Regions from separate parts of the Virgibacillus ihumii genome, predicted to be linked through region 1. Evidence: a T-box and tRNA genes for the amino acid it is inferred to sense, from the RefSeq annotation. Region 1 holds a T-box; the other holds one or more tRNA genes.

Region 1 (7,299 bases):
TCATTTGGATTGCTGAAAATATCGCAACGTTCTTTGGTGCATGGGAGTATCCAAGCCAAACTGATGCCTGGAGTCTCGTTCACTTGGGAAAGGTGAGTTCATGGCTCTTGTTGGTGATTGTCAGTTTTCTTATCGTAGCGACGTTGAAACAAGCAAAAGAAAAAATTTCTGCTAATCGTAATTCTGTTGATAAGCTTCTGCGACAAGGCTCCGATTCATAGATTTACGGAAATTTCCAGAAACATACGTTTTAATAATAAAAATGCACCGCATGATGCGGTGCATTTAGTAATTTTTAATGTAGTGAGTTTAGATCATTTTTCTTCTTTATACAAGTTAATGTTTCTGTGTCATTTATTCACCATTATTACCGTTAGTCTCTCTATTATCGGTATTATCAATATCACTGTTATTGGGGCCCCCATTGCTGGATTCCCCGTTTCCGGAACTACCATCGCCGCCGGAATCACCACTGTCGGCACCGTCACCGTTAGAGCCTTCATCACCTGTGTTACCATTGCCGTTATCGGTACCGCCATTATTTCCATTATTCGAATCGTTATTTTCGTTATTCCCGGTATCCCCTGGATTTTCAGGTTCATCCGGCTTATCTGGTTTGTTTTTGCCATCTTTTTCCGGTTTATCCGGTTGTCCGGACGTAGCCGGTTTGGATGCGGATGATTCCAATCCGAAATAATCCACGGCTCGAACAATGTAAGCACCGCTTCCTGAAATGGATGTGCTTGTGCCAGTTGTACTGCCGACTTTGCTGTACGATCCATTTGAACTGGAAGCTTTATAGATTCGGTAACCGACAACATCATCGCTGCCGGATTCATTCCAGGTTAGCTTTCCACCTGATATTGAGACGCCAGAAGGAGCTTTTGGTGCTTTACCGTCATCCTCGATGGCGTTTGAGCTGGCATCTGAAGGCGGCAAGCCAATTTTTGACCATTTATCACGGTTCGTTCGTGGGAACAGTTTGGATAGGTTACCAAGTCTGTCCCAGCCTTTTCGTTCCAGAAATGCCGGATTGAATGCCAGTCCATCACCTTTGGTAAATTCTGCTGGCGTGTTTGGTCCCGCAACAACTGCCTGTCCGTTAACCATAACGTAAGAACCTTCTATTAAACTATTACCTGTTTCGGTTGGTGCATACTTTGCATTAAACAGATCAGTCATGACCAGCCCTGCTTGTTTACATAGGTCAGACGGCAGTTTACCTGAAATCGCACAATAGCTGCGTGATACGATACCACCCGGTCGATCAAAATTTTTCTGCGGTGCAACAAGGTCAGGTCTGATATCTGATGCTGCGTTGATCAGCTCTGCCCAAAGTTTTATATTTCGGTTACTGTAACCAAGTGAACAGCTTGAACATTTGATCGATTGTGGAGTTTTGTATCCCATCCATGTTCCAAAGGTTACTTTCGGGTTAACTCCGACAAACCATGTATCCTCCCAGTTGTTTGATGTTCCTGTTTTTCCGGCCCAGTCAACATAGTCATATTTTAATTGCGAATTGAGATAGGATGCTGTACCACTATCGATAACATCACGCATCATATCGATTGTTAAATAGTTTGTCTGCCGCGAGAAAACTTCTTCCGGATTTTTTTTGTGTTTATAAATTACTTTTCCATCTGCGGTCGTAATTTTTTGGATCAGATAAGCGTCATTAAATTTTCCGCGATTACCGAACGTACTGAATGCGTTTGTGTTTTCTTCAACACTAATTCCTTTGGTCGGCTGTCCAAGAGAAAGCGACATATGGTGCTGGTCACCTTTTGTCAGGGTAGTAATTCCCATACCTTCAATCAGAAAGTTCTTAGCCGGATTTTGGTTAATGATTCTGCTGTATACCTTGGCCGCGGGGATATTATAGGAATCTGCCAGCGCTTTACGGGCAGAAACAATGCCATGGTAAGATCCCTGAATATAGTTACTTGGACTCCAATTGTCACTTCCGGGTATCTGAAAAGTTGTTGAAACGTCGGCGATTGGTGTTCCAGGCTGTACTTTTCCAAGTTCCATCGCCGGCGCATAGTCCAGTATCGGCTTCATGGTACTTCCATTTGGACGCGGACGTGTTGTGTAGTTGAGCTGATTGTTTTGATTGTAATCTCTGCCGCCTATGAAACTAATTATTTTACCAGTACTGTTTTCAATCAGGATACCGCCCGTCTGGATTTTTTGGGTGATTGTTTTTGTTTTACCAGTTTCGTAATTCACCACAACTTCCCCGGTCCAGGGTTCCCCGTAATAATCATAGTTTTTAACAATTTGTTTGAATTTGTCATGAATCTTCTTATTTATTGTTGTATGAATCTTATAACCATTTTGACGCATAGCCCGGTCAGCAAGTGCTGTGTATTCACCCATCAGGTCATCATTTTCCTTGAGCTCTTTCATGGAGTATCCATCCTGTTTAGCCAGATGCTCTATTATAATTTGTTTCGCTCGTTCTTGGGCTTCAAAAGTTAAATACGGATATTTCTCAATAGGTGACTTGGATTCTTTGCTAAAATCATCCACGATATTATAGTTTAAAGCTTTTTCATATTGTTTTTTTGTGATGTATCCTGCTTCGTGCATCCGCTCCAGTACAAAACTCATCCGATTCAACCCCGGTTGAAGACCTTCCTTATTTTTAAGACCACCACTGTTTTTAAAAGGTGTATAGTAGGATGGGCTTTGCGGCAGCCCAGCCAGAAAAGCAGCCTGCGGAAGGTTCAGTTCCGAAGCATCGACCCCAAAGATCCCCTGTGCCGCAGTCTGGATTCCCGCAATATTTTGTCCGGATGCATTACGGCCATATGGAATAATATTTAAATAGGCTTCAAGAATTTCATCTTTATCAAAAAAACGTTCAACCCGCATAGCAATTAATATTTCTTTTGCCTTTCGTTCAAATGATACTTCATTTGTGAGTATTTGGTTTTTAACCAGTTGCTGTGTGAGTGTACTGCCGCCCGATTGCATAGGCGCATTTGTTACTTGTTGGACCATGGCCCGCACAATTGCCTTTGGTACAATACCTTCATGCATTCTGTAGTTACTGTCCTCTGTTGCAATTACGGCATGGATTAATTTGTCGGATACTTCATCAAGCGTGACCTCTTCCCGATGAATATCAGAGCGTACATTTCCAAAATAGTTGCCTCCTGCAAAATATAATTTGGAAGTTTGCTCATAATTATATATATCCTGTTTCATGCTGGCATAGCTCCTGACTGGTTCGTCTTTTACCAGGGAAGCGAAATAACCTGCACCCAAGCCGCCGACGAAAAAAGCGCCGATAACACCTACGACAAGGAAAAATAGAATAACATTCCAGAAAACATCATATGTAATTCTGGATGACCGCTGAATTTTTCCTTCATTCCAGGCATTCTTCACCTTCTGCGTATATTTGTGAAGCATTTGTTTGAAATCCACTATAAAATACCCCCTAAAATTCCACAATCTATTATAGCATAGCAGGAAGAATTAATGTATAATAAATTGTGCCTGCATATTGCTTTTGTTTGCAGAGTATGGTATGAATATATAATAATAAAATTATAGCAGTTAAGAAAGTATAAATCCTTTCTTACTGCATAAGTGCAACTATGGCTGTCACCTAAAAGCTTGGTGACAACTAAGTTTCTAATAACGTCAGAAAATATAAGTTATGGTTGACTTTATAAGAAGAACTTCGGCACTCGCTATAAGATGAGGCGTGGCCTGAGTTTTCCAAACATGCAATGATGGATTTCAGTAGTGTTGCATTTCCCTTTCCAAGAGAGCTGACGGCAGGTGGAAGTCAGTATACAGATGCAGGCGAATTACAATTCCGGAGCTTCTTTTATGAAAGACGGTGCGAATCATCGTTAACAATCCTAAGGTGACACGTATGGTGTAACAAGGGTGGTACCGCGAGTATAAACTCGTCCCTTTTGGAGGGATGGGTTTTTTTAATGATTAAAAATCGTTATGTGAGGGGAAATGCGGTATTCGCGCATAACATAGCTGGACCTGAATTTATATAAAATTTATAAGAAAAGTGAGAGTGGTGGACATGGATATTTTAAAAGATTTGGAAAAACGTAATCTTATTCATCAGACAACCGATGATGAAGGGCTTAAAAAACATCTCAGTGAAAATCAGGTAACTGTTTATTGCGGCTTTGACCCCACTGCTGACAGCCTTCACATTGGGCATTTGGTTCCGATTACTATGCTTAAAAGATTTCAGCGTGCGGGTCATAAACCAATCGCATTAATTGGCGGCGGAACTGGTATGATTGGTGACCCTAGCGGTCGCTCCAGTGAACGTTCGCTAAATGAAGAATCGGTAGTAAAAGACTACAGTGAAAAAATAAAAGAACAACTTGCACACCAGCTTGATTTTGATCATGGTTCAAATGCAGCTGTCGCCAGAAATAATCACGACTGGCTTGCAAGTATGACGGTTATCGATTTTCTGCGCGATGCTGGAAAACATTTTGGTATTAATTATATGCTTGGAAAAGAGTCAGTCTCAGCCAGAATTGAACAGGGGATATCGTATACTGAATTCAGTTACATGATTTTGCAGTCACTTGATTACATGAAATTGTATGAACAGGAAAACTGTACGCTGCAAATTGGCGGAAGTGATCAGTGGGGCAACATTACTGCTGGTATGGAGCTGATTCGTCGATCCAGAGAAAACGAGGATGAGGATATTAACGTATTCGGGTTGACTGTACCATTGATTACGAAAGCTGATGGCAGCAAATTCGGTAAAACGTCCGGCGGGGCAATCTGGCTTGATTCGGAAAAGACGTCACCATATGAATTTTATCAATTCTGGGTGAATACGGATGATAGGGATGTCATTAAATTTTTAAACTACTTTACATTTTTGGAAGATGACGAGATGGAAGCACTAAAAAAAGAATTGGAAACTCATCCTGAAAATAGGCTGGCACAGAAACGGCTTGCTGAGGAAATGACCCGTGAAGTCCACAGTCAGGAAGCACTGGAGCAGGCACAACGGATTACTTCTTCATTATTTAGTGGTAATCTACAGGATTTGACAGCTGAAGATATTGAGCAGGGTTTCAAAGATGTGCCTGCATATGTAACAGAAAAAGCGGAGATTGGATTAGTAGATTTACTCGTAAACAGTTCAATTTCCTCATCAAAGAGACAGGCGCGAGAAGATATCAACAATGGTGCTATTTATATAAACGGCACACGTGAGCAGGATACGAAATATGTGGTTGGTTCATCCGACCGGATTGATGACAGGTTTACGATTATCAGACGAGGCAAGAAAAAGTACTTCCTGATTCGTTATCAATAATCAGCACGTTTTACGAGAGGGGGGATATAGTTGGCACGTATAGGTTCATATTCACAGACGGCTAACCCGGCTTGGAGTGATAAAGCATTTCGGTCCGGCAATAATATTGCAAAGCAGATGACATTGCAAGGGACCATAAACCGGACATTTCTTTTGACAATGGCACTGTTTCTCTCGGCAGCATTCGCATGGAGCCGGTATTTCAACGGACCTGGTGTAAATGGACTGCTGGTACTTGGCCTGATTGCCGGGTTGATTTTGGCAGTTATTACAATTTTTGTCCCGAAAGTTGCCCCTTTTACATCTGTTCCTTACGCGCTCGCTGAAGGATTGGTAGTGGGCAGTGTTTCGGCAATGTATGAAGACCTGTACGGCGGTATAACGATGCAGGCTGCGTTGCTGACATTCGGTGTTCTGCTCATGATGCTATTACTGTATAAAACCGGTGTGATTAAAGTTACCAAAAAGTTCAGGATTGGGGTAATTTGTGCGACCGGCGCTATCCTTCTGGCTTATTTGGCAACGCTTGTGATGCGGCTGTTTGGGGTACATGATGTCCTGTACATGCATAACAGCGGTCCAATCGGGATTGTGATCAGTGTTGGGATTGTGATTGTAGCGGCATTGAATCTGGCGTTGGATTTTGATCTGATTGAGCGCGGCGTTAAACGCAATGCGCCTAGACACATGGAATGGTATGGCGCATTCGGACTTATGGTAACGTTGGTATGGCTTTATCTTGAGATTCTTCGGTTGATTGCTAAACTAAGACGATAACCTTTTTAACAGAGAAATTTCATCATTTAAATCCCGGTGTTTTGGCAGCCGGGTTTTTACGTTTTGCAATTATCAAAATTTTCTTGACAATATATAGCTTGTATGCTAAATTAAAATGGTATAGTTGGATTTTTTATGGGAGGTGGAATAGAACAGGTTTTATTTTCATACAAGGGGGGAGCACAATGAGTGAACAGACTCAGGCTAAGAAAAGTTTTTTCGATGGAAGATTCGGAAGGTTTATTCTCCCGGCGATTATTCTTCAATCGACATTGATTGGCGGAGGATATGCAACAGGAAGAGAAATTGTTGCATATGGGGCAAAGTTTGGTTCGCTTGGCTGGGTAGCTGGTCTGGCAATTTTTCTGGGATTTGGTCTGGCGGCGTTTCTGATGTTCGAGATAGCCAGGATTTTCAGGGCATATGATTATAAGTCAATGGTGAAGAATTTAATTGGTCCATTCTGGTTTTTATTTGATATTATCTACCTTTTATTGGCTGTTTTAATAATCTCGATTATGGCCGCCGCAACCGGATCGATTGTGGAAAGTACGCTCGGCATCAATTACTGGGTAGGCGTGGTTGGAATTGCTGTTATTGTCGGAATCCTGAATCTGTATGGTGAACGGCTGATCGAGCGGTTTGAAACGTATGGTACGATTGCATTAATGATTGGTTATATTATTTTTGGAATTATGGTTATTACTACGACCTGGGATGATGCGATGCAGGTTTTTGCCAGTGGTGACACTAGTTATGTGAGTGATTTCAGTTTCTGGACCATTATTTGGAGCGGGATCATTTATGTTGGATATAATCTTGCTGTATATCCGGCTGCATTATTTACCGTTAAACGGCAAAAATCGATAAAAGATACACTTGTTTCAGGTCTAGTTGCCGGGGTTCTGATGACACTGCCGTGGTTCTTGACTTACTTTGCTTTGATGGGATTTTATCCGTCAGAGGATGTGTTTGGTGCGGAAATCCCTTGGCTGCAGATGCTTGATGGTTATGGAGCCTGGGTTGTCGTATTGTTTGGTATTGTTGTTGGCTGGACATTGGTTGAGACCGCTACAGGTATGATTCATGCCTTTCTTGAACGATTGGATAACAATCTTGAGGAGCTTGGAAAAAAGAAACTGACGAAAAAACAAAGTGGGCTGGTTGCATTTATAACGCTTGCTGCTTCT
Region 2 (7,299 bases), 2.3 Mb from region 1:
TCCATATTCCGTAATAGACTGATAATTTTCAGGATCAATTTGCTCAGACAAATCCATCGCTTTTTTCCGATCCTCTTCGCTTAATGTATCCACTAATTTATCGTTTTTATTCTCCATGCTTTCCGTTGATGGTTTCTTTTGATTTTGTTCACCAAATGGGTTGGCTAATAAGTCATCCATGGCATCGCGTTTACGTTCTGTGTTTTCACTCATTCCGGTATCCTCCTGTTATATTTCTTCTTATCACTAATCGTACGCTTGGCTGTTTCCAATTCAACATCCAATACTTCCAAATCGTCCCTTAACATATAATGCAAATCATTATTCACTGTACCGGTTAACATGTGCATCGTTTCACGTGTATCCGCTAAGGCTTTGGACATCTCAGCGTTTTTTGCAGGCTGCTGCTAGCAAATAAGTATATTTTTCTGCTATTTCCACAAGAGAGTCCAGGTTTTTATAATAAAATCGTTCTGCCTTGTAAAAACGTTCCGGTTCTTTTTTAGTATTCGTATAAATTTTACGCACGGTCTGCATTAGAAGTAAATTCTGTCTTGCATCCCTAAAGTTTCGTATGCGAAATAAGACTTTTTGCAGACGTGAAATTTTCTTTTTTGCTTCTTTTAAATTTTTCGTGATATAACGGTACTCTCCTACCTTCAATCCACTTCTTTTTATATCTATTCCCCGTTGCACACCTTTAACGGCAAAGAAAACAGATCCCCCTCCAACAAGAGCATACAATACTGAAAGAAGAAAAGCTTGTTCGAATGCAAAGAAACTGATCGGCCAAATAATGAAATAACCAAACAGGCCGGCTGTACTGCGCAATAGAAAAGACCCCACTAGCTTCATCATTACCATCTCCAATTTTTATGAAAAACGGCTTCCTGTGCCGAATTACTTACTACAATTGCAGTAAAATCTATAAACTTTAAACGCTATATTAAATCTATCCTTACACGATAATTATAACATGTGAACTACATCGTTCCTATCGATGTTATAGAAAGGGCATTTTTGAGCAAAGTAATAATAATTAGGATATCAAATCAATAAGGGGACTATATTTAATATGAAGGCAATACAAAAAGGACAAAAAATAGTTCGTTATGAAAAAAATGATAACAGGTATTACGGTATAGCTGAGGATGACGAAATTATACAATTATCCAGTACATTTACAGAGATTGTTAACAATGAACTCAAATATGAAAGCATACGGGTTAAATATAATGATGTAAAGGTTCTGGAGCCCGTAATCCCTTCGAAAATTGTTAATTTTGGTTGGACATATGCTGAACATGCCAAAGAGACCGGGGGAGAAGCAGGCCTCACGGAACCATTTCTGTTTTTAAAACCAAATTCATCTCTTATTCCTGATCAAGGTGAAATCATTTTACCACCTACCGAATTATCAAACCAGGTAGAATTGGAAGGAGAAGTCGCACTCGTTATTGGGAGACGCGGTAAAAATATAAAAAAGGAAGAAGCATTAAATTACGTTTTTGGCTGTACAATTTTTAACGATGTGACAGCAAGAGACCTTACGAAATCTGACCCGCAGTTTACAAGAGGGAAAGGATTCGATACCTTTGGCCCATTAGGCCCTCATATCATGACAGGCATCGATCCAACTAACTTAAAAATTGTTACGACTTTAAACAAAAAAGTCGTTCAAGACAGTAATACGAATCAGATGTCACTTTCCATTCCCTATCTTATTAGCTGGATTTCGGAAGTTATGACACTGGAGCCTGGTGATATTCTCGCAACTGGTTCCCCTTCAGGAAGCTGCCCATTGAAATCTGGGGATACGGTGGAAGTTGAGGTGGATCAGATTGGAAAACTTTGTAGTAATGTTAGGTAATATAATGTGAGTGAGACAGTGAGGCCAATCGCAAAACTTAGCTTAAGTAGAATAATTTAGTTTAATGATACTTATTGACCGTAAGTTCTGTCCGCACGATTATACTTCGCTTTAACCCCTGAAACGTAAAAAGCCAATACTCTGAATCACTCAAAGCATTGACCTATAAGGATTTTTAACTTTTGTAGTACCGGTGGTCGGGATCGAACCGACACTCCCAGAAGGAACATGATTTTGAGTCATGCGCGTCTGCCAATTCCGCCACACCGGCATGTGTGTGTTGGAGGCGGTAACCGGATTTGAACCGGTGATAAAGGTTTTGCAGACCTCTGCCTTACCACTTGGCTATACCGCCAAAACCGATTAATCAAAATGGAGCGGAAGACGGGATTCGAACCCGCGACCCCCACCTTGGCAAGGTGGTGTTCTACCACTGAACTACTTCCGCAATATGGCTGGGCCACCAGGATTCGAACCTGGGATACACGGGATCAAAACCCGATGCCTTACCGCTTGGCTATGGCCCAATATTTAATTAAAAATGGGGCGACCGGTGGGGATCGAACCCACGTGTGCCGGAGCCACAATCCGGTGCGTTAACCACTTCGCCACGACCGCCATCATATATTTAATGGCAGGGGTAGTAGGAATCGAACCCACATCAAAGGTTTTGGAGACCTTCGTTTTACCATTAAACTATACCCCTGTATTCAAAATGGTGGAGGGGGAGAGATTCGAACTCCCGAACCCTGAGGGAGCGGATTTACAGTCCGCCGCGTTTAGCCACTTCGCTACCCCTCCAAAAAAATGGTGGCTCCGGACGGAATCGAACCGCCGACACAGGGATTTTCAGTCCCTTGCTCTACCGACTGAGCTACAGAGCCAAAATAGAATTATTAAAGCGTGATCCTTATTCATAATCACTAAACCAGATAATGCCTTATCGGCTTACTAATAAATTAATATGTATGTTAAACCAAAAATTAGTGGCGGTCCGGACGGGACTCGAACCCGCGACCTCCTGCGTGACAGGCAGGCATTCTAACCAGCTGAACTACCGGACCAATTTATGTAATAGAAGTAATTTGGTTGCGGGGGCAAGATTTGAACTTGCGACCTTTGGGTTATGAGCCCAACGAGCTACCAGACTGCTCCACCCCGCGATATGAATTTAAATGGTGGAGGATGCAGGGCTCGAACCTGCGACCCCCTGCTTGTAAGGCAGGTGCTCTCCCAGCTGAGCTAATCCTCCATATTAGTGGTGACCCGTACGGGATTCGAACCCGTGTTACCGCCGTGAAAGGGCGGTGTCTTAACCACTTGACCAACGGGCCAATATTGAAAATGGCGGAGAGCGAGGGATTCGAACCCTCGAGACCGCGATAGCGGTCTACACGATTTCCAATCGTGCTCCTTCGGCCTCTCGGACAGCTCTCCATGGCTCCACAGGCAGGAATCGAACCTGCGACGGATCGGTTAACAGCCGATTGCTCTACCGCTGAGCTACTGTGGAATAATACAAGTAGTAAATTCAATGCATGAATATTATATAAAATTATTCACTACATGACGACCTTGGCGGCTATTTCCTTGAGACCATAATCAAAAGTCTTCCTAATCAATCAGCGCTAGCCATGTATGTATATGGCCTGGCGGCGTCCTACTCTTGCAGGGGCAAAGCCCCAACTACCATCGGCGCTGGAGAGCTTAACTGCTGTGTTCGGCATGGGAACAGGTGTGACCTCTCCGCTATTGCTACCAGACCTTCGGGCTGGAACCATGACATCTTTCGTCACGATGTTCTCCCTCATTTTTCAAGACAAGATATATTATAGGCATTTTCGATAAAAAATGCAAGGGCTATTCAGGAATTTATACCCTGAAAACTGAATAAGCGTCCATGCAACGCATCATCAAAAGCGATTTAGTTAAGTCCTCGATCGATTAGTATCCGTCAGCTCCACGTGTCACCACGCTTCCACCTCGGACCTATCTACCTCATCGTCTCTGAGGGATCTTACTCACTCGAAGTGATGGGAAGTTTCATCTTGAGGGGGGCTTCATGCTTAGATGCTTTCAGCACTTATCCTTGCCACACGTAGCTACCCAGCTGTGCTCCTGGCGGAACAACTGGTACACCAGCGGTGTGTCCATCCCGGTCCTCTCGTACTAAGGACAGCTCCTCGCAAACTTCCAACGCCCACGACGGATAGGGACCGAACTGTCTCACGACGTTCTGAACCCAGCTCGCGTACCGCTTTAATGGGCGAACAGCCCAACCCTTGGGACCGACTACAGCCCCAGGATGCGATGAGCCGACATCGAGGTGCCAAACCTCCCCGTCGATGTGAACTCTTGGGGGAGATAAGCCTGTTATCCCCGGGGTAGCTTTTATCCGTTGAGCGATGGCCCTTCCATGCGGAACCACCGGATCACTAAGCCCGACTTTCGTCCCTGCTCGACTTGTAGGTCTCGCAGTCAAGCTCCCTTCTGCCTTTACACTCATGCGAATGATTTCCAACCATTCTGAGGGAACCTTTGGGCGCCTCCGTTCCCTTTTGGGAGGCGACCGCCCCAGTCAAACTGCCCGCCTGACACTGTCTCCGGACCGGATTACGGCCCTGGGTTAGAAGGTCCGTACAGCCAGGGTGGTATCCCACGGGTGCCTCCACCGAAGCTGGCGCTCCGGGTTCAATGGCTCCCACCTATCCTGTACAAGCTGTACCAACATTCAATATCAGGCTACAGTAAAGCTCCACGGGGTCTTTCCGTCCTGTCGCGGGTAATGTGCATCTTCACACATCGTATAATTTCACCGGGTCTCTCGTTGAGACAGTGCCCAAGTCGTTGCACCTTTCGTGCGGGTCGGAACTTACCCGACAAGGAATTTCGCTACCTTAGGACCGTTATAGTTACGGCCGCCGTTTACTGGGGCTTCGGTTCTGCGCTTCGCACCGAAGTGCTAACGCTTCCCCTTAACCTTCCAGCACCGGGCAGGTGTCAGCCCCTATACTTCGCCTTTCGGCTTCGCAGAGACCTGTGTTTTTGCTAAACAGTCGCTTGGGCCTATTCACTGCGGCTCACTCGTAAGCAAGCACCCCTTCTCCCGAAGTTACGGGGTCATTTTGCCGAGTTCCTTAACGAGAGTTCTCCCGCTCACCTTAGGATTCTCTCCTCGCCTACCTGTGTCGGTTTGCGGTACGGGCACCTATGAACTCACTAGAGGCTTTTCTTGGCAGTGTGGATGCAGGAACTTCGGTACTCTATTTCCCTCCCCATCACAGCTCGGCATTATTGGACGGATTTACCTATCCAACTGCCTTACTGCTTGGACGCACACGTCCATCGGTGCGCTTTCCTTCTCCTCCTGCGTCCCCCCGTCGCTCAAACGCTCATGAGGTGGTACAGGAATATCGACCTGTTGTCCATCGCCTACGCCTTTCGGCCTCGGCTTAGGTCCCGACTAACCCTGAGAGGACGAGCCTTCCTCAGGAAACCTTAGGCTTTCGGTGAAAGAGATTCTCACTCTTTTTTCGCTACTCATACCGGCATTCTCACTTCCAGGTGCTCCACCAGTCCTCACGGTCTGACTTCACAGCGCCTGGAACGCTCTCCTACCATTGTTCGAAGAACAATCCGCAGCTTCGGTGATACGTTTAGCCCCGGTACATTTTCGGCGCAGCGTCACTCGACCAGTGAGCTATTACGCACTCTTTAAATGATGGCTGCTTCTAAGCCAACATCCTGGTTGTCTGGGCAACGCCACATCCTTTTCCACTTAACGTATACTTTGGGACCTTAGCTGGCGGTCTGGGCTGTTTCCCTTTCGACTATGAACCTTATCACCCATAGTCTGACTCCCAAGGCTACGTAACCGGCATTCGGAGTTTGACTGAATTCGGTAACCCGGTGAGGGCCCCTCGTCCAATCAGTGCTCTACCTCCGGTACGCTTCCCTTGAGGCTAGCCCTAAAGCTATTTCGGAGAGAACCAGCTATCTCCGTGTTCGATTGGCATTTCACCCCTACCCACACCTCATCCCCGCATTTTTCAGCATACGTGGGTTCGGGCCTCCAGTCAGTGTTACCTGACTTTCACCCTGGACATGGGTAGATCACACGGTTTCGGGTCTACGACCGCATACTCATTCGCCCTGTTCAGACTCGCTTTCGCTGCGGCTCCGTGTCTTCCACTTAACCTTGCATACGATCGTAACTCGCCGGTCCATTCTACAAAAGGTACGCCGTCACCCATTAACGGGCTTCGACTACTTGTAAGCGCACGGTTTCAGGTTCTCTTTCACTCCCCTTCCGGGGTGCTTTTCACCTTTCCCTCACGGTACTGGTTCACTATCGGTCACTGGGGAGTATTTAGCCTTGGGAGATGGTCCTCCCGGATTCCGACGGAATTCCTCGTGTTCCGTCGTACTCAGGATCCACTCCGGAGGAGACGCATTTTCGACTACAGGGCTCTTACCTTCTTCGGCCGGCCATTCCAGGCCGATTCGTCTAATGCATCTCTTGGTAACTCCAATGGAGTGTCCTACAACCCCAGAAAGCAAGCTTTCTGGTTTGGGCTGCTTCCGTTTCGCTCGCCGCTACTCGGGAAATCGCGTTTGCTTTCTCTTCCTCCGGGTACTGAGATGTTTCAGTTCCCCGGGTGTGCCTCGCGTACCCTATGTATTCAGATACACGTCCTGTTCCATTACGAACAGCGGGTTCCCCCATTCGGAAATCCCCGGATCGAAGTCTACTTACGACTCCCCGGGGCATATCGGTGTTAGTCCCGTCCTTCTTCGGCTCCCAGTGCCAAGGCATTCACCGTGCGCCCTTCTTCACTTAACTATGAATAGACGTACTTCTTCTTCGCCTTCGCTTTTGATTTGATGTCGTTGATCTTGCTTATTCAGTTTTCAAGGTACAAATGAGAGAATTTACTCCCTCAAAACTGAACCAAACAACCAAGTATGCCTTCCGTCATAATCCAGCTCCGGCGCCCATCGACTAGCAGACTTCCTTCTTCTTCCTACGATAAATCAACATCGATTCACTACGTTCATCGTGTTTCTTTTATCTCGTCAGAAGCAGTCCAGTCTGTACGTCGATGACCAGGCGCCTACGCTTTCTTATAATCCTTAGAAAGGAGGTGATCCAGCCGCACCTTCCGATACGGCTACCTTGTTACGACTTCACCCCAATCATTGGCCCCACCTTCGGCGGCTGGCTCCAAAAGGTTACCTCACCGACTTCGGGTGTTGCCAACTCTCGTGGTGTGACGGGCGGTGTGTACAAGGCCCGGGAACGTATTCACCGCGGCATGCTGATCCGCGATTACTAGCGATTCCGGCTTCATGCAGGCGAGTTGCAGCCTGCAATCCGAACTGAGAATGGTTTTATGGGATTTGCTACACCTTGCGGCTTCGCTGCCCTC

Evidence for each region. A T-box is a leader RNA that pairs with one kind of tRNA and senses whether it is charged. The one in region 1 lies ahead of tyrS (tyrosine--tRNA ligase), so its partner is inferred to be a tRNA-Tyr.
Region 2: it encodes a tRNA-Tyr, which carries the amino acid that the T-box ahead of tyrS (tyrosine--tRNA ligase) is inferred to sense. The anticodon was not compared.

The regions. Positions count from the first base shown of each region.
Region 1 is NZ_CACVAN010000001.1:1,286,996-1,294,294, reverse strand. It holds gene HUX68_RS06475 (DUF817 domain-containing protein) at 1-221, shown strand, start outside; gene HUX68_RS06470 (transglycosylase domain-containing protein) at 355-3,438, opposite strand; T-box leader at 3,738-3,940, shown strand; gene tyrS (tyrosine--tRNA ligase) at 4,061-5,332, shown strand; gene HUX68_RS06460 (Bax inhibitor-1/YccA family protein) at 5,363-6,109, shown strand; gene HUX68_RS06455 (YkvI family membrane protein) at 6,295-7,299, shown strand, end outside.
Region 2 is NZ_CACVAN010000001.1:3,537,493-3,544,791, reverse strand. It holds gene HUX68_RS17495 (toxic anion resistance protein) at 1-213, opposite strand, end outside; gene HUX68_RS19470 (hypothetical protein) at 210-383, opposite strand; gene HUX68_RS17485 (5-bromo-4-chloroindolyl phosphate hydrolysis family protein) at 385-858, opposite strand; gene HUX68_RS17480 (fumarylacetoacetate hydrolase family protein) at 1,076-1,870, shown strand; tRNA gene HUX68_RS17475 (tRNA-Leu) at 2,059-2,141, opposite strand; tRNA gene HUX68_RS17470 (tRNA-Cys) at 2,152-2,225, opposite strand; tRNA gene HUX68_RS17465 (tRNA-Gly) at 2,244-2,318, opposite strand; tRNA gene HUX68_RS17460 (tRNA-Gln) at 2,323-2,397, opposite strand; tRNA gene HUX68_RS17455 (tRNA-His) at 2,413-2,488, opposite strand; tRNA gene HUX68_RS17450 (tRNA-Trp) at 2,503-2,576, opposite strand; tRNA gene HUX68_RS17445 (tRNA-Tyr) at 2,587-2,671, opposite strand; tRNA gene HUX68_RS17440 (tRNA-Phe) at 2,679-2,754, opposite strand; tRNA gene HUX68_RS17435 (tRNA-Asp) at 2,858-2,934, opposite strand; tRNA gene HUX68_RS17430 (tRNA-Met) at 2,957-3,033, opposite strand; tRNA gene HUX68_RS17425 (tRNA-Val) at 3,047-3,122, opposite strand; tRNA gene HUX68_RS17420 (tRNA-Glu) at 3,130-3,204, opposite strand; tRNA gene HUX68_RS17415 (tRNA-Ser) at 3,216-3,307, opposite strand; tRNA gene HUX68_RS17410 (tRNA-Asn) at 3,309-3,383, opposite strand; rRNA gene rrf (5S ribosomal RNA) at 3,518-3,633, opposite strand; rRNA gene HUX68_RS17400 (23S ribosomal RNA) at 3,795-6,713, opposite strand; rRNA gene HUX68_RS17395 (16S ribosomal RNA) at 7,008-7,299, opposite strand, start outside.